Regions from separate parts of the Methylobacterium sp. XJLW genome, predicted to be linked through region 4. Evidence: riboswitches for the same ligand, from Rfam matches in the RefSeq annotation. Region 4 holds a riboswitch; each other region holds the start of a gene.
The links. Region 4 has a riboswitch for cobalamin ahead of A3862_RS11210 (TonB-dependent receptor). Riboswitches for the same ligand answer to the same signal wherever they lie in the genome.
Positions count from the first base shown of each region.

Region 1: another riboswitch for cobalamin. It lies ahead of A3862_RS26785 (TonB-dependent receptor); the one in region 4 lies ahead of A3862_RS11210 (TonB-dependent receptor).
Region 2: another riboswitch for cobalamin. It lies ahead of A3862_RS16700 (CbtB domain-containing protein); the one in region 4 lies ahead of A3862_RS11210 (TonB-dependent receptor).
Region 3: another riboswitch for cobalamin. It lies ahead of A3862_RS01010 (TonB-dependent siderophore receptor); the one in region 4 lies ahead of A3862_RS11210 (TonB-dependent receptor).

Region 1 is NZ_CP016429.1:5,816,199-5,823,494, reverse strand. It holds gene A3862_RS26805 (HAD-IA family hydrolase) at 1-427, opposite strand, end outside; gene A3862_RS26800 (hypothetical protein) at 486-866, opposite strand; gene A3862_RS26795 (RluA family pseudouridine synthase) at 1,599-3,005, opposite strand; gene A3862_RS26790 (NUDIX hydrolase) at 3,148-3,582, opposite strand; cobalamin riboswitch at 3,722-3,914, shown strand; gene A3862_RS26785 (TonB-dependent receptor) at 4,199-6,382, shown strand; gene A3862_RS26780 (PepSY domain-containing protein) at 6,376-7,296, shown strand, end outside.
Region 2 is NZ_CP016429.1:3,588,415-3,595,710, forward strand. It holds gene cobN (cobaltochelatase subunit CobN) at 1-297, opposite strand, end outside; gene cobW (cobalamin biosynthesis protein CobW) at 369-1,403, opposite strand; gene A3862_RS16690 (DUF1636 domain-containing protein) at 1,400-1,801, opposite strand; gene A3862_RS16695 (CbtA family protein) at 1,794-2,531, opposite strand; gene A3862_RS16700 (CbtB domain-containing protein) at 2,548-2,730, opposite strand; cobalamin riboswitch at 2,767-2,959, opposite strand; gene A3862_RS16705 (discoidin domain-containing protein) at 3,126-4,484, shown strand; gene A3862_RS16710 (S10 family peptidase) at 4,548-6,143, opposite strand; gene A3862_RS16715 (DNA polymerase III subunit chi) at 6,143-6,595, opposite strand; gene A3862_RS16720 (CTP synthase) at 6,653-7,296, opposite strand, start outside.
Region 3 is NZ_CP016429.1:226,995-234,290, reverse strand. It holds gene A3862_RS01030 (alkyl/aryl-sulfatase) at 1-1,074, shown strand, start outside; partial or broken gene A3862_RS01025 (patatin-like phospholipase family protein) at 1,169-2,218, shown strand; gene A3862_RS01020 (hypothetical protein) at 2,551-2,751, shown strand; cobalamin riboswitch at 3,318-3,524, shown strand; gene A3862_RS01010 (TonB-dependent siderophore receptor) at 3,761-5,848, shown strand; gene A3862_RS01005 (ABC transporter ATP-binding protein) at 5,848-6,573, shown strand; gene A3862_RS01000 (DUF3526 domain-containing protein) at 6,570-7,296, shown strand, end outside.
Region 4 is NZ_CP016429.1:2,435,311-2,442,606, forward strand. It holds gene A3862_RS11210 (TonB-dependent receptor) at 1,392-3,530, opposite strand; cobalamin riboswitch at 3,664-3,861, opposite strand; gene A3862_RS11220 (hypothetical protein) at 4,534-4,971, opposite strand; tRNA gene A3862_RS11225 (tRNA-Ser) at 5,435-5,526, opposite strand; gene A3862_RS11230 (glycosyltransferase family 2 protein) at 5,539-6,387, opposite strand; gene lysA (diaminopimelate decarboxylase) at 6,384-7,296, opposite strand, start outside.

The DNA.
Region 1 (7,296 bases), 3.1 Mb from region 4:
CCGGCTTGGACGGCGCGTCGTCGGCGCTCTGGGTCGTGGCGAACCACTCCGCCCAGCCGTGATGCGCGATAAGCCGGTCGACGCCGCGCCGCGACTTCCCCGTCGCGAGGCCGATCAGCACATCCCCACGGTCATGGAGCCGGGTCAGCAGGTCGGCCATCCCGGGGAACAGCGGTTCCTCATGGGCCGGATCGAGCCGCAGGCGGTTGTAGGCCTGCTTGTAGCTCTCCGAGAGTTCCGCAACGGGGCCGTCCTCGCCGACCAGACGCCGGAAGGCCTGCGGCAGTGACAGGCCCACCACGGACAACGCCTCGCGCCGCCCCGGGGCCGGCAGGCCATTCTCCGCGAAGGCCACCTCCTGGGCCGCCACGATCAGGTGCTGGCTGTCGACGAGGGTGCCGTCGACGTCGAAGACGACGAGCCTCATCGCCGACGACGCGCCAAAGGCGGCCCCGACGGCGCGGATGGGCGGATGTCGGACTCGGTCACGGCTTCCGGCCCGGCTGTGCCGGCGCGGCCGCGGCGGGCTGACCGCCGGGAACCCGGGTCCGCTCGTAGCCGAGCCGGCAGCGGATCAGGAAACGCCGGCGCTTGCCGCCGCGCAGGCCGCGCTGGTGCGAGGCGCGATTGCAGGCCGCATAGGAACGCCGGCGGCGCTCCGCGCGGGAGTTCGGGGCCGGGCGCTGCGCGGCCTGCGTGGGCGCCGCATTCGCGGCGGGAGCGGCGGGCGGATGCGGCGACGCCGCCTCGGCCGGATGGGCGCCGTTCGCGGTCGGCGCCGCCTTGGCTGCCTCGCCTGGTGCGGCGTGCGCGATCGGCCCGGTGAGGCACAGGGCGGCGAGGCAGGCCAGCATCGCGAGCTTCATATGTCAGGGTCTCGAACCGCCGGAAACTGGCCCCGCAGCGGATCGGCGGGACGCGGGCAGCATATGAGGCGGCACGGCCGATTGCCAAGGCATGCGCGGCACGGCCCGCCCCGATGACGGTCCACTTTCACCGGGGATACCGCAGCGCACATCTCCCGCGACAATGATTTGGGGATGGAAGGGGGATCCGGCGATCAGGCTCCTGCGGCTGCCCGCTTTGATGCGCGAAACCGACCTCTCACCGGAGACCGAGACGGCCTCACGCGCTTCTCTGAGCGGGGATCCCGCCATCCGGCGCGTCGCGTCGCCGCAGTGGCACCTGGGCGATCGTTTGAACCGAGCGCAGGCGCCCATCTTCGTTGCCCCTTGCGTGCCGGCACGGCGGCGCAGGCGCGACGGACCTCCGGAGCCATCACCCCTATCCACCAGCGAAGCTTGCAGGAGCCTCGACCGGACGGGCGATCGTCCCGCCGATGCATCCGGGCCGGGTCGAGGATACCGCCCTCGGGACGCGCATTCGGCCGAAGGGCGACGGGCACGGCGAAGCGGTTCTCCTGCCCGACCCGGGTCGTGGCCGCAGCCCAGGAGGTCCGGCGCGGACTCGACCAGACGCGGGACCGTCGCGACGGCATACCGGGCGCGGCCCCGACGGCGATCGGCGGGTCGCGCCGCAGGGCGGCGGCCGGAAGTCCCGGACGCCCTGACGGACCCGGCCGTGCCCTGGCTGCCCGCTCAGGCTTCCGGGGCCTCGACGATCGGGTCGTAGCGGGTGGCGTCGAAGCCCAGCAGGTTCCAGCTCTGCGCCATGTGGGGCGGTAGCGGCGCGCTCACGTCCACGGGCTTGCCGGTGCGCGGATGCGGGATGACGATCCGGCGGGCGAGCAGGTGCAGGCGGTTCTGGATGCCCCCCGGCAGCTCCCAATTCTCCACGGAGAAGTATTTCGGGTCGCCGACGATCGGGTGGCCGATATGGGCCGCGTGGGCGCGCAGCTGGTGCGTCCGTCCGGTCACCGGCTTGAACGACAGCCAGGACAGCTTCTGGGCGGCCTGATCGACCATCGCGTAGTAGGTCAGCGCGTGGCTCGCCCCCTCGTCGCCGTGCTTGGCGACGCGCATCCGCGCGTCGGCGTCGGTGGGCTCCTCCTTGGCGAGGTAGGTCGAGACACGCCCCTGCCGGACCCGCGGCACGCCCGCGGTCAGCGCCCAGTAGATCTTCCGCGCGGCCCGGGAGCGGAAGCTCTTGGCGAGCGTCGCGGCGGCGAGCCGGGTCTTGGCGACGATCAGGCAGCCGGCCGTATCCTTGTCGAGCCGGTGGACGAGGCGCGGCTTCTGGCCATCCGGGCCGGTGAGGGCGGCGAGCAGGCCGTCCACGTGCCGGACCGTCCCCGAACCACCCTGGACCGCGAGGCCGAAGGGCTTGTTGAGGATCATCATGTCGGCATCCTCGTAGAGGATGAGCGACCGGATGAATTCGGCATCGTCCTGCTCGCGGGCGGCGTTGCGCGGGCGCTCGGAGGGCTGGTCGAGGCGCAGCGGCGGCACGCGCACGCTCATGCCCGGCTCCAGCCGGTCGTTCGGCTTGGCGCGCTTGCCGTCGACGCGCAGTTCGCCCTTGCGGACGATGGTCTGCACGCGGGTGAAGGGCAGGAGCGGAAAACGCGCGGTGAGGAAGCGGTCGATCCGCATGCCGGCCTCGTCCGGCTCGACCATCAGGGTCTGCACCCCGGAGGCGAGGGTCGCGGAGGCGGCCGCGCGCTGCTCGCGGCGGGTCGGACCGGGTGTCGGCGCGGGGGAAGGGGCCGGGGCAGGCGCAGGGGCCTCCGAGCGCTTGGAAACGGGCCGGCTGCCGGGCTTCGCCGCCAGCGGACCGCGCGGCGCGGCGGCGTCGCGCCGCGGCTTCGCGGGCCGGGCCGGGGCTGCGGCTGCGGCGCCCTGCGCACCCCAGGGATCGCGCGCACCCGCATCGTCGCCGCGATTGCGGGCCGCGCGCTCTGCAGCGTCGCGGGCGCTGGTGCGCGGGCCCGTACGGGCACGGCCGTCGGCCTGGAACTTGCCGGGCTTGAACTTGCCCGCATCGAACTTGCCGGCCTGAGGCTTGCGCCCCTTCGGCCCGCCGCTTTTGGGAGGTCGTGTCGTCATGCTTCCGCCGGCACCCGTCTCCGCTTCGGACGGAGCGTCCGGGCGCATGGGCCGCGGCGTCGCGGACGTCCGGACCGATGGGATTGCACGGCTGTAGCATCGCCCGCGCGCAGCGGCAAAGGCGGCAGCGCGATCGCGCCCGTCAGGGCTCCGCGTCCCACGCCGCGCGGAGCAAGGCCTTCAGCCCGGCCGGGAAGAGTTCCGGCCCGCCCGGGACGTCGAGCCCGTCGAGATCGCACCACCGCGCCACGCAGGCGGTGCCGCAATCCTCGTGGAAGACGAAGCGCTCCTGTCCGTCGAACCGGCCGGGCGGCAGGGCGACCGGGAACAGGAACAGCACCTCGTGCCCGACCTGCCCCTCGTGCAGGAAGATGTTCTCCACGACGCGCGGGCCGCCGAGCACCGTGACGGTGACGCCGAGCTCCTCTTCGAACTCCCGGATCAGCGCGTCCTCGGCCCTCTCACCGAACGCAACGCTGCCACCGAGGGGCCGGACACCTGTCAGCCGTCCGTCATCCGCATGGATCTCCGCCACCAGCAGGCTATCGCCGCGCCGGGGGAGCCCCAAGGCCTTCACGCGGATCTCCGCAGGGGGACGCCAGACCGTCATGCCGAACCGGCTAAATCGTTCCCGACGGCGCCGCAACGAACCGGCGGGCCGCCGCGTCGATCCACGACAACTCCCGGACGTGCGGTTGACGCCCGGACGCACGACGGCCAAGCTGTTCCTCGACGGTTCCCCTCGGGGATCAAAAGGGAACGCGATGAGGGGTCCGCCCCGAAGCCGCGGCTGCCCCCGCAACTGTAAGCGGCGAGCCCTTCACCACCACGTCACTGGGTCACCCCGGGAAGACGGTGCGAGGGCGGCGACCCGCGAGCCAGGAGACCTGCCGTCAGCCGTGGTCACACGCGAAACGCGCCGGGCGGGGTGTCCTGGCGGGTGTCGAGGCGCCGTCAATCCCGAGGGGAGGCGGCCGCCGAGGCCTCGTTCGCGGTGACGTGCCACAGCAAGCGCGCCCGCGACGCCGTTCCCATGTCCGTCTCCACCGTTTCGCGACCTGCGATCCCTGTTCCGGGAGGCCTCCGCGCACCCGCTCAGGCTCAGGTTTCCAGGCGGTCAAAGCATTGTAATGTTATTACAATGCTTATAGGACGAAGGGGCCGGCGCGCGCCGTGCACGGACCGCTTCCCCCATGCTTCTCTCGATCCATCGCGCCCGCTCCGGCGGGCCGGCTCCCCTCTGCGGCGTTCTCCTCGCGCTCCTCGCCAGTCCGAGCGCCGCCCAGGAGGCCGTCACCCTGGATGAACTCTCCGTGGCCGGCGCGGGCGGAGACCCGAACCGCGCTGCGCCGACCGGCCTCAATCTGCGCACCCCCGACCGGACCGCGAGCCGCCTCGGTCTGACGCCGCTGGAGACGCCGGCGAGCCTCGACATCGTGTCGGGTGAGACCGCGCGGCTGCGCGGTCAGGACACGATCGCCGAGGCCGTGACCCAGGACGCCACCGGCATCACCACGATCGCGGCACCCGGCAACGGCAACGGCGCCTTCACGTCCCGGGGCTTCGCCGGCCCGAACTCGATCCAGCAGCTCTACGACGGCACGCGCTTCTACGTCGGCGCCAACACGGTGACCTTCCCGTTCGACACGTGGAACGTCGAGCGGATCGAGGTGCTCCGCGGCCCGTCTTCGGTGCTGTACGGCGACGGCGCCATCGGCGGCGTGATCAACGTGGTGCCGAAGAAGCCGGTCTTCGTGCCGATCAACGTCGCCCGCGCCGTTGTCGGCACGGATGGCGTTGCGCGCCTTGCGTTCGATTCGGGCGGTGGAATCGGTCAAGCGGAGTTCGGCGACACCTTCGCGTATCGCCTCAACGTCAGCGGCAATCGCGCCGACGGCTGGATCCGGCCGGAGGGCGATTTCCGCAACCTCGCGGTCTCGGCCGCCCTGCTGTTCCGACCGAGCGCCGATCTGGCGTTCACCCTGAGCCACGATCTCGGCTACCAGGAGCCCGCCCGCTACTGGGGCACGCCGCTCGTCGAGGGACGGATCCCGGACCTCATCCGGTTCAACAACTACAACGTCCGGGACGCGAAGATCACCTGGGCCGACAACTGGACCCAGCTCAAGACCGAATGGTCGCCCTCGGCCGACATCACGATCCGCAACACCGCCTACCGGCTCACAAGCCGGCGCCACTGGCTCGACGTCGAGCAATATTCCTACAACCGCGGCACCGGGCTGGTGGACCGGGGCGACTATCTGGAAATCTACCACAGCCAGGAGCAGGTCGGTGACCGGCTCGACGCGACGTTCCGGGGCAGCCTGTTCGGCTTGCCCAACCAGTTCGTGGCCGGGTTCGACGTGAACCACATCGACTTCCGGCACACCAATAACTTCTACTTCGACCAGACCACCAGCGTGCCGCTCGTCGGCTACGATCCGGGCCTCTTCCCGCAGAACGGGCGAGCCCGTCCGGCCTACGCCACGCAGACGAGCCAAGCCTCGGTCTTCGCGGAGGACCGTCTGATCCTGTCGGACAAGCTCTCGTTCCTCACCGGCGTGCGCCTCGACGTGCCAACGCTGAATCGGGAGGACCTGCAGACGGGATCGCGGTTCGAGAAGACCTACCGGGCGCTGGGCTACCGGTTCGGCCTCGTCTACAACCCGACGCCGGACAGCGCGCTCTACGCCCAGTACAGCTTCGCCACCGACCCGGTGAACAGCCTGATCACGCTGAACCAGTCGCTGGCGGGCTTCAAGCTCGCCACAGGCGATCAAGTCGAGATCGGCGCCAAGGGTCTTGCCTTCGACGGTGCCGTGGAATGGACCATCGCGGGCTACCGGATCGTCAAGGACAACCTGATCTCGGCAATCCCCGGCCAGCCGACGCTGTCCACGCAGGTGGGGAGCCAGTCCTCGCAGGGATTCGAGCTGGCCTTGGGCTGGCGCTTTGCTCCGGGCTGGCGGCTGGACGGCAACCTCGCGCTGCTGCACGCGCAGTACGACCGGTTCGACCAGACGGTGAACGGCGCCACCGTGTCGTATGCCGGCAACCAGCCCATCGACGTGCCGGAGCGGGTGGCCAACCTCTGGCTGACCTGGGACGTCTACCGCGACTGGACCGCGCGGGTCGGGCTTCAGAACGTGGGGCAGGTCTACAGCGACTTCGGCAATACGGCGCGGCGCCCGGCCTACAACCTCGTCAACGTGGTCCTCGACCATCAGGTCACGGCGGAGTCGCGCCTGTCCGTGCGGGTCTACAACCTGTTCGACAAGGTCTACGCGATCAGCGGCAATGCCGTGAACGGGGTCGGGACCAACTGGCTGCTCGGGCGGCCGCGCTCGGTCGAGGTCGCCTACACGGTGACGTGGTGAGCCTGCCGCGGCGGCTCGGCAAGGCGGGACGGCGCTGGCTGCTGCTGTTCCACCGCTGGGCCGGGATCGCCGCGGGGCTGTTCTTCGCCCTGTGGATCGGCTCCGGACTGGTGATGCTCTACGTGCCGTTCCCGGCGCTCACCGGGGCCGAGCGCCTGGACCGACTCGCACCGATCGCCTGGGAGCGCGTCGCGGTGGCGCCCGACGACGCGCTGCGGGCCGGCGGTCTTGCCGGCGTGCCGGCGGCCTTCGCCCTGGAGATGCGCGGTGCGGAACCGGTCTACCGGATCGCCGACCGCGAGGGGCGCCGGGCCACGGTCTCGGCGCGGACCGGGGAGCGGCTCGGCCCGCTGAGGCCCGAGGATGCGTTGCGTCTCGCGGCCGAGGGGATTCCGGGCGCACATGTCGATCCGGTCGAGCGGGACCAGTGGACCGTCACGGCCCGGTACGACCCGCTCCGGCCATTCCTGAAGGTCGTCCTCGACGATGCGGCCGGGACCGAGCTCTACGTGTCTCAGGTCACCGGCGAGGTCGCCCTCGACACGACCCGCTTCGAGCGCGGCTGGAACTGGGCCGGCGCCGTGGCGCACTGGATCTACCTGACGCCGCTGCGCGCCCGGGCCGATCTGTGGCGGACGGTCCTGCTTTGGCTGTCCGGCTTCGCCGCCCTCGGGGCGCTGAGCGGCCTCGCGATCGGGATCTGGCGCCTGCGCCTCCGCCGCCGCTACGCGGGCGGGGCCGTCACGCCCTATCGCGGTCTCGCACGCTGGCACCACCTGTTCGGCCTCGCGGGCGGAATCGGACTCAGCACCTTCATCCTCAGCGGCTGGATTTCGATGAACCCGAACCGCTGGTTCTCGTCGAACGCTGCGCCCGCCAAGATCCGCGCCGCCTATGCCGGACAGCCCGCCCCC
Region 2 (7,296 bases), 1.2 Mb from region 4:
GCAGCGCTCGATCCCGTAGCGCCAGTAATCCAGTCCGCCCAGGCAACGGATCACCACGACCTTGGCGTGCGCCACGACGCGTTCGACGTAGAGATCGACCGACAGCGGATGCCGCAGTTTGGCGAGCTTCGCGAGCCGGAGACTCGGCAGACCGGGCTCTGCGGCGTGGGCCTGACCGACCGCCGCGAGGTCGCTGTCGGTGAACGAAAGCACAACCAGATCGCCGGGCTCTTGCCCGAGATCCACCGCCGCCTCACCCTCGTCGAGCGAGACGGTATCGATGCGCACGAGATGCATCGACGGCCCCTAAACCGCGGCCGCGCGCACCGGCGCGCCGCCGTCAGCCGCGCAGGCGCGCGCGGCGGCCGTCATCCCGCGAGGGCCGCAGCGACAGCGCGCTGGTCGAACCCCTTGAGGCCGATCACCACGAGGTTGCCGTCCCGGGCCTCCCCAGACTTCCACGGCCGGTCGAAATGGTGGGCCACGCGCCGGCCGACCCCCTGCACCACGAGGCGCATCGCCTTGCCCTCGACCTCGGCGAAACCCTTGATCCGCAGGACGCCCGGGATCTCGGCTGCCTTCTCGACCCGGGCCGCCAGATCGCCCGCCGTGATCGCGGGGCGGACGGGCAGCGCCACGGTCTCGAAGTCGTCGTGGTCGTGATCCTCGCCCTCGCCGTGATGCGACGGACGGGAATCGAGATCGTCCTCGGCGGCCGCCGCGAGACCGAGCAGCACCCGCGGGTCGATGACGCCGTTCTCGGTCTCCACCACCTTCACGGCCCGGGGCAGGTGGCCTTCCACCTCGGCACGCACCCGAGCGCGGGTCGGGGCATCGATGAGGTCGGCCTTGTTGAGGACCACGAGGTCGGCGCAGAGGAGTTGGTCCTCGAAGACCTCTTCCAGCGGATTGTCGTGATCGACCGATTGGTCCGCGGCCCGCTGGGCGGCCAGTGCCTCCGGATCGTCCGCGAAGACGCCGGCGGCGACGGCCGGGCCGTCGACCACTGCGACGACCCCGTCGACGGTGACCCGCGAGCGGATCGCCGGCCACTGGAACGCCTGAACCAACGGCTTCGGCAGCGCGAGGCCCGAGGTCTCGATCAGGATGTGCTCCGGCGGCTCGGCGCGGCCGAGGAGAGTCTCCAGCGCCGGAACGAAATCGTCCGCGACCGTGCAGCAGATGCAGCCATTCGGCAGCTCGACGATAGCCTCTTCGGTGCAGCCTTCGACCCCGCAGGCGGCGAGGAAGGACTTGTCGAAGCCGACGTCACCGAACTCGTTGACCAGGATGGCGAGGCGGCGCCCCCTGGCGTTCTCGACCACGTGGCGGACCAGCGTCGTCTTGCCGGCTCCGAGGAAGCCCGTGACGATGGTGCAGGGGATCTTGTTCACGATGGTCATTCCGCGGCCTCCAGGGTGCCGGCGGGGAGCGGGCGGGGTTCAGGGAACGGGGGGATGCGGGCGATCACGCCCTTGCGAAAGGCCTCCGGACGCTCGCGCCAGGGCACGATGCCGTCCGAGGTCGCCGCATAGGCCGCGAGTCCGGCGAGGATGGTCTCCGCCGAGGCGGCCGGATCCATGTCGCCGTAGACGTAGGTCCAGCGGTCGGCCGAGGCGACCGCCACGGTGCAGGGCCGCTTGCAGACCGACAGGCATTCCACCGCCTCGACCCGCAGGTCCGGCGTGCCGGCGCTCCCGGCCTGCAGCGCCTCCAGAAGGCGTGCTCCGGCGCGCGGTCCATCCGGATCGTCGTCCGGACGGCGGCAGGTCGTGCAGACGTACAGGACGGTCTCAGGCACGGGCCGTTCCCCGTTGCGTGTCGCGGGAAAACGCCTGCCACGCCCAGCCGAGCCCCAACCCGATCAGGATCCAGAAGACGAAGCTGATCGCCAGCGACCGGGCGGCGAACTGTGCGGCCAGCGCGGCCGGAAGCTCCGACGCGGCCTCCGGTGCCTGCGGGGCGCCGACGACGTGGGGGGTTATGATCAGGACGAGGCCACCCAGGATCGTAATCAGAGCACGGCGGATCGTGATCAGGTAGAGCCCCATTCCGGTCGCCGCCGCGGTCATCACCCACCAGGCCTGCCGCGCGGCCAGCGGTGCAGCGGCGCTGCCGGGCAGTTCCGGCGGCAGGCCGAGGCCCGGCGCGAGGGCGACGCTGGCGAAGCCCGCCACCGCGAAGGCGAGACCGACCTGTGGCGTCGGCTCGCGGCCGCAGGCGATCATCACCGCGCCGAGCAGCAGGGCGTAGCCGACGCCGCCGACGAGGGTCGCAAGACCGGTGAAGGCCATCCGCGGCAGGCCGGGGCCGGGCTGCCATTCCGGTGCCGCGTCGGGCGCGGCATGGTCATGCCCGGCATGGGCGAGCACGATCGGAAGGGCCTTCGCGGCCTGATGCGAGGGTTCCTGCTGCTCGTAGCGCTCGGCCGCGACGATCAGCGGCGAGGTCAGCGTGAGTTCGAGGCCCGTCACAACGGCAGCCGCGAAGAAGCCGGCGGCCAGGGCCGCCGACAGAAGCCGAATGATCATCCCTGCGCCGAGGGCGTCAGTGACAGGGGAAGTTCTGGGTATGGCGGAAGTCGTGCGCCGCGTTGTGGAACGCGATCGCCGGCGAGAAACCCGCCATGAACAGCAGGCCGAGGCCCAGCATGGCCGCGAGCGCGACGGCGACCGGACGCTCCGACGAGCGGGTACCGGCGGCGACGGGGGCGAGGGTCTGAGCGGTCATCGTCGAGTGTCTCCAGCCGCCCCACCGGCGGCATTGCGGGATCCTGTTGCGACGGCAGGTCTCCTGGCTCGCGGCTCGGCGCGCCCACCGCCTTCCCGGATCGCTCCGGTGGCGCTTGGCAGGCGCTCGCCGCTCACAGTTGCGGGGGCAGCCGCGGAATCGGGGCGAAACCCCTCACCGCATTCCCTTTTCACCCCGTTGCCAGGGCACCGTCACCGACACGTTGTAGACGCATGCCGGCGACGACACAACGGAGCGGCGCCAGATCCGTTCGGATTCCCGTGCGTCCCTTCGCGGGTGGCCGGGCTTGACGTCCGCGCCCCGATGCGGGCACCGCCGCACCGGATGCCCGGCCGGCCCGGCATGGGCGCCTCCGCTCAGTTCTCGGAGACCCGATGGCCCTCGCAGACGATCCGAGCCCGGTCCTCGTCGATCTCGCCACCGGCCGCGGCCCCCGGATCGTACAGGACGAAGGCACCGCCTGGCTCGAGATCGATCTGGACGGTCGCTTTCCGATCCGCGCGGTCGCGCTGCGACCCGTACAGGATACTGTCGCGCCCGAGGTCGGCGATGTGGCCGTCGAGGTCTCGCAGGACGGCGTCACGTGGTCCGCGCCCGACATCGTCGGCTGGATCGCCAAGCCGGGCGCCCTCGTGGCCGCCATCGGCGCCGACGAGCGGGCCTGGGCGCGTCTCGTGCGGATCGCGGTGCCGGATCCGGCGCTCGTCGCAGGCGTCGACATCCGCGCCGATGAAGCCGCCATCGACCTCATCGCCCTGCGGGCGCTGCTCGGGCTCGACATCACGCTCCTGAACGAGAAGCCCGGCGCTAACGTCTACGTCACCTACAATCTCGAATCCGCGCCTGGCCAGGCAAGCCGCAACCTCGTCGGCCTGTCGCTGTTCGAGAACGGCGCCTTCGGGAACTGCCTCGTGCAGTACATCATCGCGGTCTCGATCGCGAAGGCGCTCAACCTGAAATACATCAAGGTCCCGAAGGTCGACCGCAGCAAGGTGATCTTTCTGACCCAGAGGCTGACCTGCGACGGCATCACGTTCATTCCGCCGGACGAGCCGCTTCCGCCGGACGGTTACTTCCTGTCCGGGCTGTATTTCGATCCGACGCAGTTCGAGCGGGTGACGGCGCTGCAGGGCCCGATCGACTCGCGCGCGATCGTTCAGGATGTGATCCGGCCCCTGTTCAACGGCCTGCCGCGGACATTTGCGGCCAAGCCCGACGATCAGCTCCTGATCCATATCCGGTCGGGCGACATCTTCAGCACCTGGGTCGACCCGCACTATCCGCAGCCGCCCTTCGCCTTCTACCGGATGGTCATCGACCGGCTGCAGGCCGAGGGCCGCATTCGTTCCGTCAAGCTCGTCTTCGAGAACCGTCTCAACCCGGTCATTGCAGAAGTGGAGGCCTATGCGGCGCAGCGCGGCCTGCCCGTAGAGATCCAGAGCGAATCGCTGATCTCCGACGTCGCCGCTCTGGTGAACGGCCGCTACCTCGTCTTCGGGCTCGGAACCTTCGGGCCGGCGATCTGCCACCTCTCGGAGCGCGTCGAGCAGGTGTTCTACTTCGCGTCCAATTGGCCGCAGGGCTTCCAGTCGATTCCCACGATCGGGAAAGTGGTCGAGGTTCGCGATCGCGAAGGCCGGTACATGAAGGTCGGCGAGTGGCAGAATACCGACGCTCAGCGCCGGAGCATGGTGGAGTACCCGGCCGAAGCTCTCGCCTTCGACGATGTCTGATCGGTCGCGCCGGTCACGATCCGACCGGCGACGACCCCGCTGCCTGCATCCCGGCCGAACACGTCACGGTGCGGTCCTGAGACGTTCCGCGGGTGCGCCGGCCGAACGCGCCGAGCCGCCATCGCGGACCTTCAGAGCGTCCATGTACATCCGTTCGACATCCGCCTTGAAGGCGGCGCGGGAATCCGGACGCGTGTAGAACATGTGGCCGCCGGGATAGACTGCGAGGCTCAGGCGACCGGCACTGTAGGCCGGGACCTGCGCCAGCAGGAGCTTCGAGGCGAAATACGGGGTTACGAGATCGGTGAATCCGTGCGCCACGAGGACACGCAGGTGCCCGTCGAGGGCCAGGGTGCCCTGAAGGTTCGAGAGCACCTCCGGTGCCTGTCGTCCCGAGCCCCAGCTCCAGCCCCGATTGACCGCATTGTTCAGGAGCTCGTAGCGCATGTTGGCCACGGGCCATTTCAGCGTGCGCGCGTAGAGATCGAGCATCGCGCTGGTCAGCGGCGCCTGGAGCGCGGTGAGCTGCGGATCCTCGAAGCTCGATTGCGCGGCGGCCGGATTCGGGTCCCAGCCGGTGATGCCGGTATCGTAGGCGCTCGTCACGCGACCTTCGGCACGATCGATCTCCCGCTGGACGCTTCGGGTCGAGAGGCGCGCCGCCTGTGCGCGGACCAGGGCGGGATCGAGCCCGACCAGCGGGGCGACCTTCTCGGTCATCCGCGCAACCGCCGCGGAATCGCTCGGCCCCTTCAGGAGATCCGTTAGATAGGCACCGGATGCGTAAGCTTCGGCATCCCCCAGCAAGGCCGGCGTGGGTACCGTCCCGGCCCGCTCCAGCGCGCCGGCCGCCAGCGACGGCAACTTCAGCACGTAGCCCCAGGGATTGGCCCGCGGGGTCTCCAGCCACCCGAAGTCGAGCACCGGCGAGAGCAGCACCATGCCCGACAGGCCGACGCCGATCTCTTCCTGGAGCTTCTCCGTGATCAGCGGGCCGCGGAACCCGCCATAGCTCTCGCCGACGAAGAACTTCGGGCTCGCTAGACGATCGTTGTTGCGCAGGTAGCGGGCGATGGCTGCCGAGAGGGTCGCGGCGTCGGACTCGATCGACCAGTAGGCCTTGCCGTTGCCGTCCGCGGCCCGGCTGTAGCCGGTGCCGACGGGGTCGATGAAGACGAGATCGGTGAAGCCGAGCCACGTCCCGTCGTTGGGCGTGAGCGTGACCGGCTGCGACGGGCTGATGCTGTCGCCGCCGACGGGCAGCCGCCAGGGGCCGATCGCCCCGATGTTGAGGTAGGCCGACGCGGCGCCCGGGCCGCCATTGACCGCGAAGGTCACCGGGCGCTCCTGGCCGTCCTTGGACGCCACCGTGTAGGCCACGAAGGCGATCTCGGCCTGCAGCTTGCCGGCCTCGTCGACGAGCGGCAGGCTGCCGGCCGTGGCGGTGAAGTCGAGGACCCTGCCGTCAGGCAGCGTGACGCTCTGCTTCGTGACGGAATCCGGGGGCAGGCGTCGTCCGTCCGGCCCGCGCGGTGCCGGCTTGCTCTCCGCGGGCGGATGTCCGTGCGGCGCCTCCTCTGCCCAGCCGGCGGAGGGCAGGGCGATGAGCATGCCGAAGCCGAGCGCGGCGCGCGCGAGACGTCTGTTGAGGGCCACCATCACGCCTTCTTGTTCCAGCGTCCGGAATCGTCCTGCTGCCAGTAGGCGACCGTGTGGCCCGCCTCCTTGGCCTGCTTCCACTGCTCGCGCGCCCTCAGAAGGGCGTCCTGATCGGTCCCGTCGAACAGGATACAGATCCGCTCATACGCGCCGGCATCGGGCGGCAGGTCGGCGCCCTCGACGAGGAAGCGGATCGAGGCCGCGTTCGGGTTCACGTCCCGAAGTGTCAGCACCACCGGCTGGCTCGCCGCGTCGGGCTCGCGATCGGTCCCGTGCGGCAGGAAGCTCTCGTCGGAATAGGTCCAGAGGTGGTCGTCCAGCGCCTGCAGACGCTCCTCGCTGGCGGCCTGGATCGCGGCCTGCCAGCCGCGGTCCAGCGAGCGCTCGACGAGGCTCGGCAGCACCCGTTCCAGGGGCTGCCGCTGCATATGGTAGAAGAGGATCTCGGTCACGATGCCGAGGATATAGGGCTCCGGCCCGCCGCGCGAGCAGCGGCGCGCCGCCGCGGCTCAGACCAGCCGGCTCTGTTCGATCGCGGCGCCGACGAAGCCCTTGAACAGCGGGTGCGGCTCGAAGGGGCGCGACTTCAGCTCCGGGTGGAACTGCACGCCGATGAACCACGGGTGCCCGACATGCTCCACGGTCTCGGGGAGGAGGCCGTCGGGGGAGACGCCGGAGAAGCGCAGGCCCTTGGCCTCCAGCCGCTCGCGATAGGCCATGTTGACCTCGTAGCGGTGGCGGTGGCGCTCCGAGATCTGCTCGGACCCGTAGATCTGGGCGATCTTGGATGTGGGATCGAGCTTCGCCTCATAGGCACCGAGCCGCATCGTGCCGCCGAGATCGCCGGCCGCAGCCCGCCGCTCCAGCTCGTTACCGCGCAGCCACTCGGTGAGCAGGCCGACCACCGGCTCGGACGTCTCGCCGAACTCCGTGGAATTGGCGTCCGGCATTCCCGCGAGCGAGCGGGCGGCCTCGATGACGGCCATCTGCATCCCGAAGCAGATCCCGAGATAGGGGATGCGCTTCTCGCGAGCGTAGCGGGCCGCGCGGATCTTGCCCTCGGCGCCGCGCTGGCCGAACCCGCCCGGCACCAGGATTCCGTTCAGGCCCTCCAGGAACGGCGCGGGATCCTCGCGCTCGAACACCTCGGCCT
Region 3 (7,296 bases), 2.2 Mb from region 4:
CTCAACTGGTCGAAATACATCAACGCGGCGCTGTACCGGTTCGGCCGGGAGGCCGAGGTAATGTTCGCCTCCCACCACTGGCCCCGCTGGGGCAATGCGCGGATCCAGGCGGTTCTGCGGGCGCAGCGCGACCTCTACGCCCACATGAACAATCAGGTGCTCCACCTCGCCAACCAGGGCGTGACGATCAACGAGATCCACAAGGTCTACGCGCTGCCGCAGAGCCTACAGCAGACGTGGCATTGTCGCGGCTATCACGGGTCGCCGGAGCACAACAGCCGGGGCGTGATCCAGCGCTATCTCGGATTCTGGGATTGCAACCCGGCGACGCTGATTCCGCTCGCCCCGTCGGAGAGCGCCCCCCTCTACGTCGACATGATGGGCGGTGCGGAGACGATCCTCGCCCGGGGAAAGCGGCTGCACGACGCGGGCCAGTATCTGCTGGCCCAGGAGATCGTGAACAAGCTCGTCCAGGCCGAGCCGCAGAACCAGGCCGCCAAGGACCTCCTCGCCGACATCTTCGAGCAGATCGGCTACCAGCAGGAGAATCCCGGCCTGCGCAACTGCTTCCTGGCTGGCGCCTACGAGCTGCGCTCCGGCATTCCGGAAGGCGCGACGGCCAGTTCGAGCAGCCCCGACGTGGTGCGGGCGATGCCGACCGAGCTCTTCCTGAACTTTCTCGGCATCCGCATGGACAGCCGCAAGGCGGAGGGGATGCGCTTCACCATCAACCTGATCACGCCGGACAACGGCGAGCGGTTCATCGTCGAATTGGAAAACGCGACGCTGACCAACATCGCGGGGTTCCAGGCCGAGAAGCCCGATCTCACCCTGACCATCAACCGGTCGGATCTCGAGCAGACGATGATCGGCGCCAAGACCCTGGAGGCGCAGATCGCCGACGGGACCGCGCAGGTCGAGGGCGACGCCGGCATCCTGAGCCGGCTGGCCGCCACGATGGTGACGTTCGACCCGCGATTCGAGATCTTGCCCGGCACCAAGGTGCGCGGTGCCGCCAATCGCGTGCAGTCCGACCCGTACCGGGCCGATTCCGGAGAGGTGGTCGCCGAGTAGCCGGCGAAAGCCGCTCTTGCTCCGCAGCCGATCGCGGTCCGGGATGGCGGCAGGACGACGGAAGAGGTGCTCACGGGATGAGGGTATCGGTCCCATGTCGGATGAGGCGATCACGGCGGGCAGGCGGGGGCGGGATCCGATCCTGATCGATCTGGCCCTGCAGGGCGGCGGCGCGCACGGCGCCTTCACATGGGGGGTCCTCGATCGCCTGCTCGAGGAGCCCTGGCTGAGCATCGACGGCATTTCCGGGACGTCGGCCGGTGCCATGAACGCGGCCGTCCTCATCGAGGGCTACGAGCGGGACGGGGCCACCGGTGCGCGCGCGGCACTCCAGACCTTCTGGGACGCCGTCTCGCGCGCGGCCCGGTTCAGCCCGCTGCAGCGCAGCCCGCTCGACGTGATACTGGGCCGCTGAACGCTCGATTCCGCGCCTCTGTATCTGGCCGCGGACCTGATGGCGCGGGTCTTCTCCCCGTATGACCTCAATCCGCACGACTTCAACCCGCTCAGACAGATCCTGGACTCGCGGCTGGATTTCGAGCGTATCGCACGGAGCCGGATCAAGCTCTTCGTCACCGCGACGGATGTTCATACGGGCCGGGGCCGGGTGTTCCGCAACGCCGAGGTCACTGCCGACGTGCTCCTCGCCTCGGCATGCCTGCCGACCCTGTTCCAGGCGGTGCGGATCGACGGTGCCTCTTACTGGGATGGAGGCTATTCCGGAAACCCGACGATCACCCCCCTGGTCCGCGAATGCGAGTCGCGCGATACGATCATCGTGCAGGTCAATCCGGTCGAGCGCAGACAAGCGCCGACCTCGGCCCGGGAGATCCTCAACCGGCTCAACGAGATCTCCTTCAACGCGGTCCTGCTCAAGGAACTGCGGATGATGGCCTTGCTGCGGCAGGTCGCGCCCACGGACAATTCCGAGTGCGCCCGATGGGCGGCCATGCGCATGCACCGCATCGCCAGCGACGTTGTCGCCGAGCTGGGCTCGTCCTCGAAGCTCAATGCGGAATGGGCATTCCTGACGATGCTTCGGGACGAGGGACGCCGGAGCGCCGCGACGTTCCTGACCGATCATGGGCCGGATCTGGGCCGGCGTCCGTCTTTCGACCTCGACCGACTGCTCGAAGGCGTCTGACGCAGCCGGAACGCCCCGTCGCGCATGACAGAGCTTGCTGAACTTGATAAAGATCAAGGTGCATATATTGATTTATGATTTATGTTTATTCGGTATAGATGCAGCATGTATTCCATTTATCAGTCTTGCGCGTCGCAGATCGACGATATCTTGTCAGACTAAATGGGTCTCTGCCCAAGCCTCTTCACACCGGTTCACGCGCATGATCGGCGCGGCACTTCGCAGTCGGACCGGCTCGATTCCGGGGGAGCACCTTCACACCGAAGACCGCTCGTCGCATCCGGCCGGCCCCGGAAACGGCCCGGCGCCCACAGACAGAGGAGTGAACGCTTATGCACACGATCCGGGCTCTTCGCGCGGCGCTGGCCGCCTTACCCCTGTTGACCTTCGCGACGTTCGCGGACGCGACGGCCGCTGGTCCCGCACTGGGCAAGGCGCTGGCCGGACCGACGGTGTCGGAAGCCAGGGTCACCATCGGCCGTCACAAGGCACTTCCGAAGAAGAAGCGTATCCATCGCGAGCGGAAGATGTAGGGGCGATCGAGCGACCGCAAATGCACGACTGACTTGACCGGCTGGCTTAGAACCGAACCGATCGAGAGCATCTGCCCGGTGCAAAGCCAGCCGGTCAGGGTATCGGGTTCGCGCCGAAGGAGAAGTTTTGGCACGGGGCCACCGCGACTACGGCGATGAGGCATGCCGCGATCCAAGGCTGGACGGCAAGGCCGGCCCTGAGATGGAGCGGGTCACCGAAGGACCGTATGCCGGGTCATGAGCTCGGGCCGCGCGTTCGGCAATCAGCAACACGATGCCAAGAGCGTTCCATCGGATTTCCATTCAGCTGAGACGCTCGGCGCCCAGCGGCGCATGAAACAAGGCGTCGATGACCGCTCGTCCGTTCGGTTCAGCATAGCGCATATCCAGCCGCCATCGGCCCGCCGATCTCATTCGGACCCGCGTCGTCCGAGCCCAATCCGGTCCATCACCGCAACGTGAGAGCGGTGCATTCCATCGGGGATCGGACTGTGTCCATAGCGCCACACGTAACGTAACACTGTTACAAAGTTTGTCAGGCCCGTTGACCGGATGCGCGCCGGTGGCGAATATCGTCCAGCCAAGGTTCTTCGGGTCCCGGCCCGGAGCTAAGACGGGAATTCGGTGCGCTTTTCGGAGCGAATCCGAAGCTGCCCCCGCAACTGTGAGCGGCGAGCGCCTGCCACCGATGACCACTGGTGCTTGCACTGGGAAGGTCCGGCGGGCGCTTTGACCCGTGAGCCAGGAGACCTGCCTTCGGCACGATGACGTCCCTCGGGCGGGGTGCCCCGGCGGAGCGCGCGGTGTCGCCGTCTCGTGGGCGACGCTGCCCGTATCCCCGTGGCCTCCACCCGGCAACAGCGAGTGTGTGGTGGCGACCTCCGAACGTCCGTCTCTCGGCGAGCCTGCGCGGTTTTCAGCGCCATCAGCGCGTCGTCCGCGGACTCCGCATCGCGGTCGGCGGCTGGCGCTCGCCGCTGTCCTCTCGGCCGGGCTTCCGATCGAGGACGTGCGGGCGCAGGAGAGCGTGACGTTGGAGGAACTCTCGGTCGAGCAGGTCGGGGAGGGTGCCGGCCGCACGACGGCCTCCGGGCGCGGCACCATCGGCCTGATCGGCCCGACGCCGGGATACGGAGCGGGCACGGCCGTCAGCGCCACGCGCACAGCCACTCCGCAGATCGACGTGCCGGTGGCCGTCTCCGTGGCGCCGCGGGAGACGATCACCGACCTCGCCGCCACCCGCGTAGACCGGGCGTTCAACTATCTGCCCGGCGTCGCCCAGCAGAACAATTTCGGGGGGCTTTCGATCTTCAGTTACGCCATCCGTGGTGTGACGACCTCGGAGATCTACAAGAACGGTTTCCCCCTCAATCGCGGGACCCCGCCTCCGCCCGACGCGCAGAACATCGAACGCATCGAGGTGCTCAAGGGACCGGGGGCGGCCCTGTTCGGACGCAGCGATCCCGGCGGGCTCGTCAACCTCATCACCAAGCAACCCACCGCCGAACGGTTCGTCGAGTTCGGCAATCAGGTCGATTCGTTCGGTCTGACCCGCGGTACCATCGATGCCGGCGGTGCCCTGAACGCGGACGGGACGGTCCTCTATCGCTTCAATCTCGCCGCACAGGGGGCCGGCAGCTTCCGCGACTTCGTGGACAGCGACCGGCTGCTCGTGGCTCCAGTGGTGAGTTGGCAGGTCACGCCGGACACACGCGTTACGGTCGAGACCGAGTTCGTGAAGAACCGCATCGTCTTCGACCGGGGCGTGATCGCGCTCAATCGCCAGCTCGGCTTCCTGCCGCTCTCGCGGTTCCTCGGCGAGCCCGGTCAGAGCACCTACCAGAACAACAATTCGCTGCAGGTCCGCGTCGATCATCGCTTCGATGAGAACTGGCAGATGCGGCTCGCCGCTTACTTCAACACCGGCGATCTGGAAGGGGAATCGGCGGAGATCCGCGGAATCGCCGCCAACAACCGCACCGTCTTTCGCGACCGCAACGTGCGCGACTATCGCTGGGACGTGGCGGTCGGTCAGGCCGACCTGATCGGGCGGTTCGATACGGGCGGCATCGGCCACACGCTCCTCCTCGGCATGGACCGGGAGAGCACCGACAGCCGGACGGTCTATCTGCGCTCGAACTTCCGCACGAGCCCCTTCGCCCTCGACATCTATTCGCCGGTCTACGGACAGGCGCTGCCGCCGATCACCATCCCACGCAACAATATCGAGCGCATCACCAATACCGGCCTCTATGCGCAGGACGAGATCGTCCTGAGCCCGGAATGGCGGGCGCTGATCGGCCTTCGGCTCGACATCTTCGAGCAGAGCTTCCGCGAGCGCGTGGTGCGCAGCCAAGTGGACCAGTCGCGGGTCGCGGCCTCGCCCCGGGCGGGCCTGGTCTACCGGCCGATCCCGGAACTCGCCTTCTACACCAATGTCGGCACGAGCTTCCGGCCGAATATCGGCACCGACGCCGCCGCCGTCACGCGCGGCACGGCGCTGCCGCCCGAGACCGGCCTCGGCTACGAGGTCGGCGCCAAGTCCGAATTATTCGGCGGCAATTTGCTCCTCACCGCCGCCGCCTTCCGCGTGGAGCGGGAGAACGTGCTCACGCCCGACCCGGCGAATACCGGCTTCTCCCTCGCGGCCGGCGCCGTGCGCAGCCAGGGCTTTGAGCTGACGGCTCAAGGACAGATCACGCCGGAACTGAAGCTCCTGGCCGGCTACGTCTATGCCGATGCCCGCGTTACCAAGGACAACGTGCTTCCGGTCGGCGCCCCCCTGGTCAACGTGCCCCGCCACTCCGGCAGCCTGCTCGCGGTCTACGAGCCAGCAGGCGCGTGGCGCGGCTTCGGGATCGGCGGCGGCGTGCGCGGCGTGGGCGAGCGGGCGGGCGACGCGGCGGGGTCCGGCTTCACCCTGCCGGGCTTCATCGCGGTCGATGCGCTGGCCTATTACAAATTCGGCAACGCCCGCGTGGCGCTCAACATCGAGAATATATTCGACACCGATTACTATGAGAGTTCACTGAACGTATTCCGCGTCTATCCGGGCTCGCCCCGTCGCATCACGGGCTCCGTGACGGTGCGGTTCTGATGGCGGTTGAGCCGGTGTTGGCGCTCGGCCGCGTCGTCAAGCAGTTCGGAGGCAGGACCGCCCTCAGCGGTCTCGACCTCACCCTGCGCGCGGGTGAGGTCTATGCCCTGCTCGGTCCCAACGGTGCCGGAAAGACCACCACGATCAACCTCATCCTCGGCTTCCTGAAGGCCGATGCGGGGGAGGTCCGGGTCTGCGGGATCGATGCAGGGACGGATCCCATCGCTGCCCGGGCGCGCACCGCCTACATCCCGGAGCAGGTGGCCCTTTATCCGGGGCAATCGGGATTGGAGAATCTCCGTTACTTCGCGACCCTCGCCGGTCTCGCGATCGATCGGGCGGAGGCCGAGACGCATCTCGCGGCGGCCGGCCTGGCGCCCGAGGCCTGGTCGCGGCCCGCCTCCGGCTATTCGAAGGGGATGCGCCAGAAGGTCGGCATCGCCATCGCGCTCGCGCGAAAGACCCGGCTGCTGCTGCTCGACGAGCCGACATCCGGCCTCGACCCATCGGCGGCGGCGGCCTTCTCCGGGACGGTGCGGGCGGCGGCGGAGCGCGGCACGGCGGTGCTGATGGCGACCCACGACCTCTACCGCGTGCGCGAGATGGCCGACCGGGTCGGCGTGCTGGCGGGCGGGCGCGTCGCCGAGGAGATCGATCCGAGGCGCTACGCGCACACCGATCTGGAACGCCTCTACATCGCGCGCCTGTCGGGGGCGGTCACGTGAGGCGCGTCCGCGCGGAGTTGGCGCTGCTGTGGCGGGACGCGCGCGTCCGCTGGATCGGCGGCCTGCTCGTCCTGCTCCTGATGGTCACGGGCCTCGGCGCCTGGCAATCCGCCCGCGATTACGGTGCCGAGGTCGCGCGGGTCACGGCCGCAGAGCGGGCCCGCTGGCTCGGGCAGGATGCCAAGAACCCGCATTCCGCCGATCATTACGGCCTGTGGGTGTTTCGCCCCTCGTCGCCCCTCTCAATCCTCGATCCCGGCACCGAGCCCTATACGGGCCGGATGGTGCGGATCGAGGCGCACCTGTTCAACGATGCGGTCTACCGCGCCGTGCAGGATGCCGGCCCCTTCGACCGGGCCGGCCTCTCCGATGTCTCCGATGTCGTCGGCCTCGTTGTTCCCCTGGTGGCGCTTCTCCTCGGCTTTGCCGCCTTCGCGGCGGATCGCGAGCGCGGTACCCTGCGCCTCGCCCTCGGCAACGGCGCGCCGCCCGGCCCACTCTTTGCCGCCCGCTTCGCCGCCCTGAACCTCGTCCTTGCGGTCCTGGTCTGCCTGCCCCTCCTCACGCTCGGCGGCGTGGCCATTGCGAGCCTCGGCACCGCGGGTTGGCAGGCTTGGCCGCGCCTCCTCGTCTGGGTCGCGGTGCAGGCCCTCTACGGTGCCGTCTTCCTGCTCATCGCGATGATCGCCTCGCTGCTGGCCCGCACGGCGCGAGGAGCCTTGA
Region 4 (7,296 bases):
TCGCCTCCGTTGCCAGAACGCCGGCCTGACGTCATTCCGCCGGGGAGAAGGCCCCGCCCGCTCAAGATCCCGGCAAGCCGTCGCCGATGAGTCCAAACGCGTTTTGGGCCGGGCACTCTCACCAGGCGCAGGTCGGTTTGCGTCAGGGGGCGCCGTTCGCACCGTTTTTGATCGCAGCTCGGCAGCGTCCAGTGCGACGTCGCGGCGACGGGATGGGAGGGCGCTCAGGGAGTGCAATCCACAGGCCGCGGCTGCGGGGGCGAACCGACTTTTGGCGTGCCAACCCGTTGTGAGGAAACACCGGTTTCGGGTTGGTGGGCGACCGCGGAGACGCGACCCGCCCATGATCTCGAATTTCGTGTTTTTTATCCGCTGCTTACCTCGATGGCTGCGTTTGCCACCCATCCCAGTCCACGTGATCAACGCGGATCTCCGGGTAGTGCTGCGGACGACGACGGATTGATCAGCGCGCATCGGATGCGCGAGCGGGACATGCTTGGGTTCCAGCCACAGACCTGAGGCGGTCCGCCGCATTTTCCCATGGGGGAACCGGGGTCACATCTCACGCGGCTCGTACGGAGCCGTCGACATCGGCCGCGACATGATCGCGGGTTTAGCTCCATGGCCTCCATCAAAATTCGTGCGTCCGCTGACGGGACCTTTGCGGTCTGCCGGAATGGATCCGCCGTCGCCTCTGGCCTGACCCGAGCCCAGGCCGACCATCTGGTGGCGGTGCTCGGCTGGATTTCCTGAGGCCTCCGAGATCCCTCCCACCGCCTGCACGGGATGTGCGAGCGGCGTTCACCGGGAAGAGCAAGTTTGGATTGAAATGTCTCCAATCAGACATTAGGCCGCCGCCGCCGGCTTCAGGCTGGCCGTCCACGTCCGCCTACCGTTCGCCCCTCAGCGACAAGGGCGGGCATGGATGCCAAGGGGGGCGCGAAACGCTGCCCCTAAGCTCGACCGCGTCGTCGCCGGCTCGGCGAACCCTCGCCGAAACTTCCTGCTCCCTCACGCCGTAGCGTAGGCGTCCCATGCCGATGTGGAGGCGCTGCGGTGACGTTGATCAGTCTGGCTTGCTTCGTGGCTGGAACGGCCTCTGCCGCGGCGTCTCTCATCAGCGACCGTCTGCGCGTCATTCTTGAAGCTGCGGGTGGCTCCCTGTTTCTGGTCGGCCTTTGCGTGCTCGGCGCAGAGTTGCCGCTGTTCAGATAGGGCCCATTGCAGCCTCCCGGCGGCCTCACTGCATCGAGGCCCGCGACGGCAGGTCCGCCGGAGCTGCCAGGGCTTCCGGCTTGGCGCACCCGCCCCCGCGAGCGCTCAAAAGCCTCGTCCCCGCTTCCGGGGCACTCGGTGGGCTTATACGAGCCCGTGTGGACCGGACCGGTCCTTCAGAATTTTCCAGCGATGGTTAGACGTACCGCCGTAGGCTCGACCGGGTGAAACACGCGGTCGATCAGCCCCTCGGCGGGCTCGCCGGGCAACCGTGAAACATACGCGTAGGTGATCTGGTCAGACTTGCTGTTCGTCAAGTTCAGTACGTCCAGCGAGACGCTGATGCCGTTGTCGAAATTGTAGCCCACCCGGCCGTTGAACAGCGCGGTCGCCCGCGAGCGGATCGCGTTGTCCTCAATCAGCGGCCGGGGGCCGAAGTAGCGGAAGCGGAGTGATCCGAACCAGCCTAGCGGCTCGCCGAAGGTCACGCCCGCCGACGCGATGGTCGTCGGCGCTTCAGGAACCCGGTTGCCCACCGGGTCGTAGTCCGAGAAGCGAGCGTTCGTGATCGTCAGGTCGCCCTCCAGCGCGAGCCAGGGCGTCACCGCATACCGATTGGTCCATTCCACGCCGAAGCGGCGGGTCGGGCGGCTCGGCTCCGTGGTGCCGGTATCGCCCTGGAACAGGTTCTCTGAGGCGAAATCGAGCCGGAACAGGGCGAGGCTCGTCTCCAGTCCGGCAATGGACCGGTTGCGCAGGCCGATCTCGTAGCCCGTGGAGGGCACGAGGAAGGGCGAGCGGGTCGTGTTGAACAGCGAGGAGGTCGGATCCACCGTGGCGGTCACGCCGCGCACATCGTTCGAGTGGAAGCCGCCGCCGTAGTTCACGAAGAGTTCGGTGTCGAACCACGGCCCGAGCGTCAGGCCGAGCTTTGGGTTGACGATGCCATCGCGCGCCTTGCCCGAATTGGCCGGCGTGTCCGAGACGACGCTGGCGTAGTATCCGTCCGCGCGGAAACCGACGCTGGTGCGCAGCCAGTCGGTCCAGCGCACGCGGTTGTCGAAGTAGAAGGCTCCACTTGTCTCCAGCACCCGGTCGTCGAGCACGCCCGAGCGATACTGCCGGTTCGTTGTGTTGAACAGGCCGACGCGGATCGAGTCGGTGCGGGTCTGCACGCCGATCTCGTTTTCCATCGGCCTCCCGAACAGGTCGCCCTGGAAGATGTGCAGGGCCTCGCCGCCGCCGATGATGCGCTGATCGAGCTGGTGGAACTGGTCGCCGTTCACCGGATCGTTGAGGAAGTAAGTGAAGTCGTTGAACAGGTTCAATTGGGATCGGATGACGTAGGCCGAGGCCCGCGTCACGCCCGTGTCGTCCGTTGCGCTGAACTTGCCCGAGAGCGAGAAGCGCGAGGTGTCGCCGCCATCGGTCGGGTTGATCGTGCCGTAGCGGCTGATCAGCCCCTCCGCCACAGCGCGCTCTGGGATCTGGTTGGTGGCGGTCCAGCGCGCCGCGTAGGCCATGCCGGTGACCGAGAAGCCGTCGAGCGGCGTACCCTGGCTGTAGCGGGCCACGCCGTTGATCTTGCGCAGGGCGTCCGGGACCACCCACGGGCCGTCGTAGACCTGGGCTTCCCCCGCGAGGAGGAGGTTGCCCTCACCGAGTGGTACGGTGGTGATCGAGAGCGCGCGCTTGTAGCCGAAGCTGCCGATGGAGGTCAGGGCGACGTTTTTCGCGGTCGTGTCGAGATAGTCGATCCGCACGGAGCCCGCAGAGGCGAAGTCACCGTCGCGGACGAAGTACGGACCCTTGTGGAACTCCACCGCGCCGACGAGTTCCGGGATCAGGAAGTTGATGTCGGCGTAGCCTTGACCGTGGGCATGGGTTCGCATGTTGAGCGGCATGCCGTCGAGGAACAGGGCTATGTCGGTGCCGTGGTCGAGGTTGAACCCGCGCAAGAAGAACTGATTGGCCTTGCCCTCGCCGGAGTGCTGCGTGACGATCAGGCCCGGCACCGACTCCAACACTTCGCCGGGGCGCGTCACCGGACGGCTGTTAAGCTGTGCGCCCGTGATGACACCCGAACTGGCGGAAGCCACGGGGGTGCTGATCCCACCGATCCCGGTCGTACCCCCGACGTAGCCCGCGCTCGCGGCCGGACCGACGCGCGGCGATGCGGCTACGGCTGTGTCGGCGGTGACCGAGATCTCCTCCAGCGTCGTCTCGGTGGTCGCCGCACTCGGCGTGGAGCGGTCCTGAGCTGCGGCCGCCGAGGCCAGGGCGGCGAGGCCGACGCCCGACCAGGTCGAGAGCATTCGGATGGTGGGACGACGGGACACGGGAGCCTCGGGCGACGGGAGTGGCACGTCACCGCGAATGAGGTCTCCACGCCCAGCGTCAGCCCGGCGCTTCGACACCCGTCAGGACACCCCGCCCGACGCGTTTCGCGTGTGACCACGACTGACGGCAGGTCTCCTGGCTCGCGGGTCACCGCCCTCGCACCGTCTTCCCGGATGAGGCACATCCAGTGACGCGGTGGTGCTGGGCTCGCCGCTTACAGTTGCGGGGGCAGCCGCGGCTTCAGGGCAAGCCCTTTACCGCGTTCCCTTTTGATCCCCGAAGGGAACCGTCGCTGTCACCATCCGTCGCCTTGTCAGGCCACGTCAAGCCATGAGGAAGATCGGCGACCGTGTGTGGCCTCGCTGTGACAATGGGGTCCGTAACCTCGCCGTTATCGAACGGTCGCTTCCGCGCATCGAGCCAATTACCGCGTCACACCCATTGCCGAACTTGACCGGACGCGAAGCGACACGGTTTGGCTATAAGAGGCTTGATCACCTGTGGTTCGATCGCCCGATCTAAAGCCTCGATGGCGGCTCGGAGTTGCTCCGGTCCGAGTCCTGACGCGTATACGGCAAGGCCGAGCGCGGCTTGGCGTGACCCATAAGCTCGGCGATAACGCTGCTGTTTACTGTTGTGGTGTGCTTAGAGGCCCGTTGGAGATAGGTTGCGAAGCATCGTCTGAAGCTATGGACATCGACCTGTTTGCTGGGCCCAAGCACCTTCTGGCAAAAGGTGGCAAATCGCTTCACCACGATCCAGCTTCGCTTCCCGTCCGGCCCCGCGGGCGTGAGACCCGAGCATACCCAGCCGTCTGACGAGCGTGCAACGCGCTGCTGCAAGATCGGCCTAGCTGATCCATGAACTGGTACGACGCGCCGGGCATGCTCCGTTTTCCGTGAGAGATGCGGAACGCTCGCCCCTCTGTGCGCATGTCGGCGGTGCGAAGCTGACAAAGCTCGCTGATGCGGCAGCCGGTCAGTAAGCCGACCCGCATGAGGTCGAACAGCACCGTCCCCTACCGCGCAGGCCCATGATCGCCACAGGATCAGCCGTGAGGAGCGTGACAAGCTCATCAGCGGTGTCGGCGCGCTTCGATGGCTCCTGCCTCGATCTATTCGAGAAGCTACCCTGCCCCTGCCACGGATTGTCGGCGACAAAGCCACGCTTGATGAGCCGCTGCCACATCGAAGAGAGCGCCGCGATCTGTCGATGGACCGTGGCCTGAGACGCCCGACTCCGCAGGAGCACGTCGCTGACGAACTCACCCGCGGTGCGTCGATCCACGCCGCGGACGGCATAGTTTAACGGCTGAGTTTGTGCGAACTCCCGGACGGCAAGGGCATGCTGCATCCGAGATTGCTTGGTCTGGACCCCATCGATCTCCATCAACCAGCGCTCCAGCGTCGTGAGCATTGTGGTCTGGCGCGATGCCCCCCCTGGATGAGCATGATCGCGGCCATCCTTTCGGGTCGTCTTTTGGGGAGAGAATGAGGCGTTGGGTCGGGGCACTCTCGCCCGGTATCGTCGCGGGACCGTCCTGAACCGGTCAGGGCAGCCGCCCGGGCGGGCTGCCAACCGTCCGAAACGGTCTGCGCACCGATCCAGTCCCAGAGCAGCGCCAGCGCGATCCACCGTCGCTGCCGCGCAACAGCCTCGGTGCTCGCGTCGAGACCCCGGACGAGGTGGGTCTGTCCGACCGTGGAGACGAGATGGGATGGCACCCTGAGTCGCACGGACCAGCGCCCACGACGGCATTGCAGGTCGTCGGCGCGCCGCACCTTTGGCCTCATCCCGTACGGCTACGATGACGCTGTGTCACCAAAGCTGGCCGGACGAAGCGAGAAAAGCGCTGCTTTTATAACATCTTAGGGCTAAATGGCGGAGACGGAGGGATTCGAACCCTCGATACCCATTTCTGGGTATGCTCATTTAGCAAACGAGTGCCTTCAGCCGCTCGGCCACGTCTCCGGCGCTCTGGCTCTAGAAGGTCGGATCCGGCGGGTCAACCCGATCCTGGCGGGCGGCGGCCACGCGGCGGCGCTCGACATGCTTCGCGACGCGCAGATGCCGCGAGATCGCGTAGTTCATCGCCGTCAGGAAGCCGTAGGTGCCGCGCACGAAGTGGCGGCGCCCGAGATAGGCCTTCAGGAAGTTGCCCGGCAGTTCCACGAACACCCGCCAGGTCGGGATCACCACGCCCCGCGTCTCCAAGTCCTCCGCCTGCTGGTCGGAGTAGCGATTCAGCTTGTCGAGCTGGTCGCCGAGCGAGCGCACCGAGAAATGATGGATCACGCCCCTGAGCCGCCCCGGCGTGACGCCGGGTTCCAGCGCCACCCGGTCGTGCACCGGCGAGGCGGCGTAACGGCCCCGGTCCTTCCTGTAGAGCCGGACCGGCGTCAGGGTGTAGGCGAGCGGGTGCGGGCGGCCCTCGCCGGGAAAGATCTCCGCGATGCCGATCCGCCACGCCGGCCGGCGCGGCTCGCCCGCGGCCCAGAGGGCCCGGATCTCCTGGACGAGATCCTCCGGCACTACCTCGTCGGCGTCGAGGTTCAGGAGCCAGACATGCCGGCACTGCTCCTCGGCGAACCGCTTCTGCGGGCCGTAGCCCGGCCAGGGATTGTGAATCACCCGCGCGCCGAGCGCGGCCGCCAGCGCCTGCGTGCCGTCGGTGGAGCCCGAATCGACCACCACGAGATCGTCGGTCAGGCCCCGCACCGCCCGGATCGTCGCGCCGATCCGGTCCACCTCGTTGTGGGCGATGATGAAGACCGACAGCGGCAGCCGCCGGTCGGCCGCCGCGACCGACGGGGATGCGGGCGCGCCGCTCACGCCAGCCAGTCCGGCACCCGGTCGAGGGCGATCAGCGCGTCGACGTCGAGGCGCGGTCGCACCACGGCCGCCCGGTCCCCCCGCACCAGAACCTCCGGCACCAGGGGCCGCGTGTTGTAGGTGCAGGACTGCACCGCCCCGTAGGCGCCGGCGCTCATCACGGCGATCAGGTCGCCCGCCGCCACCGCCGGCATGTCGCGGTTGAGAGCGAGATAGTCGCCGCTCTCGCAGACCGGGCCCACCACGTCGGCGACGAGGCGCGGCGTCCCGGAACTTGGCTCGAGGACCGGCCGCAGGGCGTGATAGGCCTCGTACAGGGTCGGGCGGATCAGGTCGTTCATCGCCGCGTCGACGATCACGAAGGTGCGCCCCTCGCTGTGCTTCACGTAGAGCACCCGCATCACCAGGATCCCGGCATTGCCGACGATCATCCGGCCGATCTCGAAGACCGGCCGCAGGCCGAGCGGGGCGAAATGCGGCCGCAGGGTCGCCGCCAGGGCGGCCGGATCCGGCGGCGGCGCGTTGTCATCGCGATAGGGGATCCCGAGACCGCCGCCGAAATCGATGTGGCGCAGGGGATGGCCGGCCGCCATGAGCGTCCGGGCGAGGTCCGCCAGCAGCCGGGCCGCGTCGGCGAAGGGCGCCAGATCGGTGATCTGGCTGCCGATATGCATGTCGACGCCGTGCACCGCGATCCCCGGCAGGGCGGCGGCAGTGGCGTAGACCGCCGGCGCCCGGGTGATCGGGATGCCGAACTTGTTCTCGTACTTGCCGGTGGAGATCTTGGCGTGCGTGCCGGCATCCACGTCGGGGTTCACCCGGATCGAGACCGGGGCCTTGAGGCCGAGGCCCACGGCCACGTCGGACAGGACCGCGAGTTCCGGCTCGCTCTCGACATTGAAGCAGAAG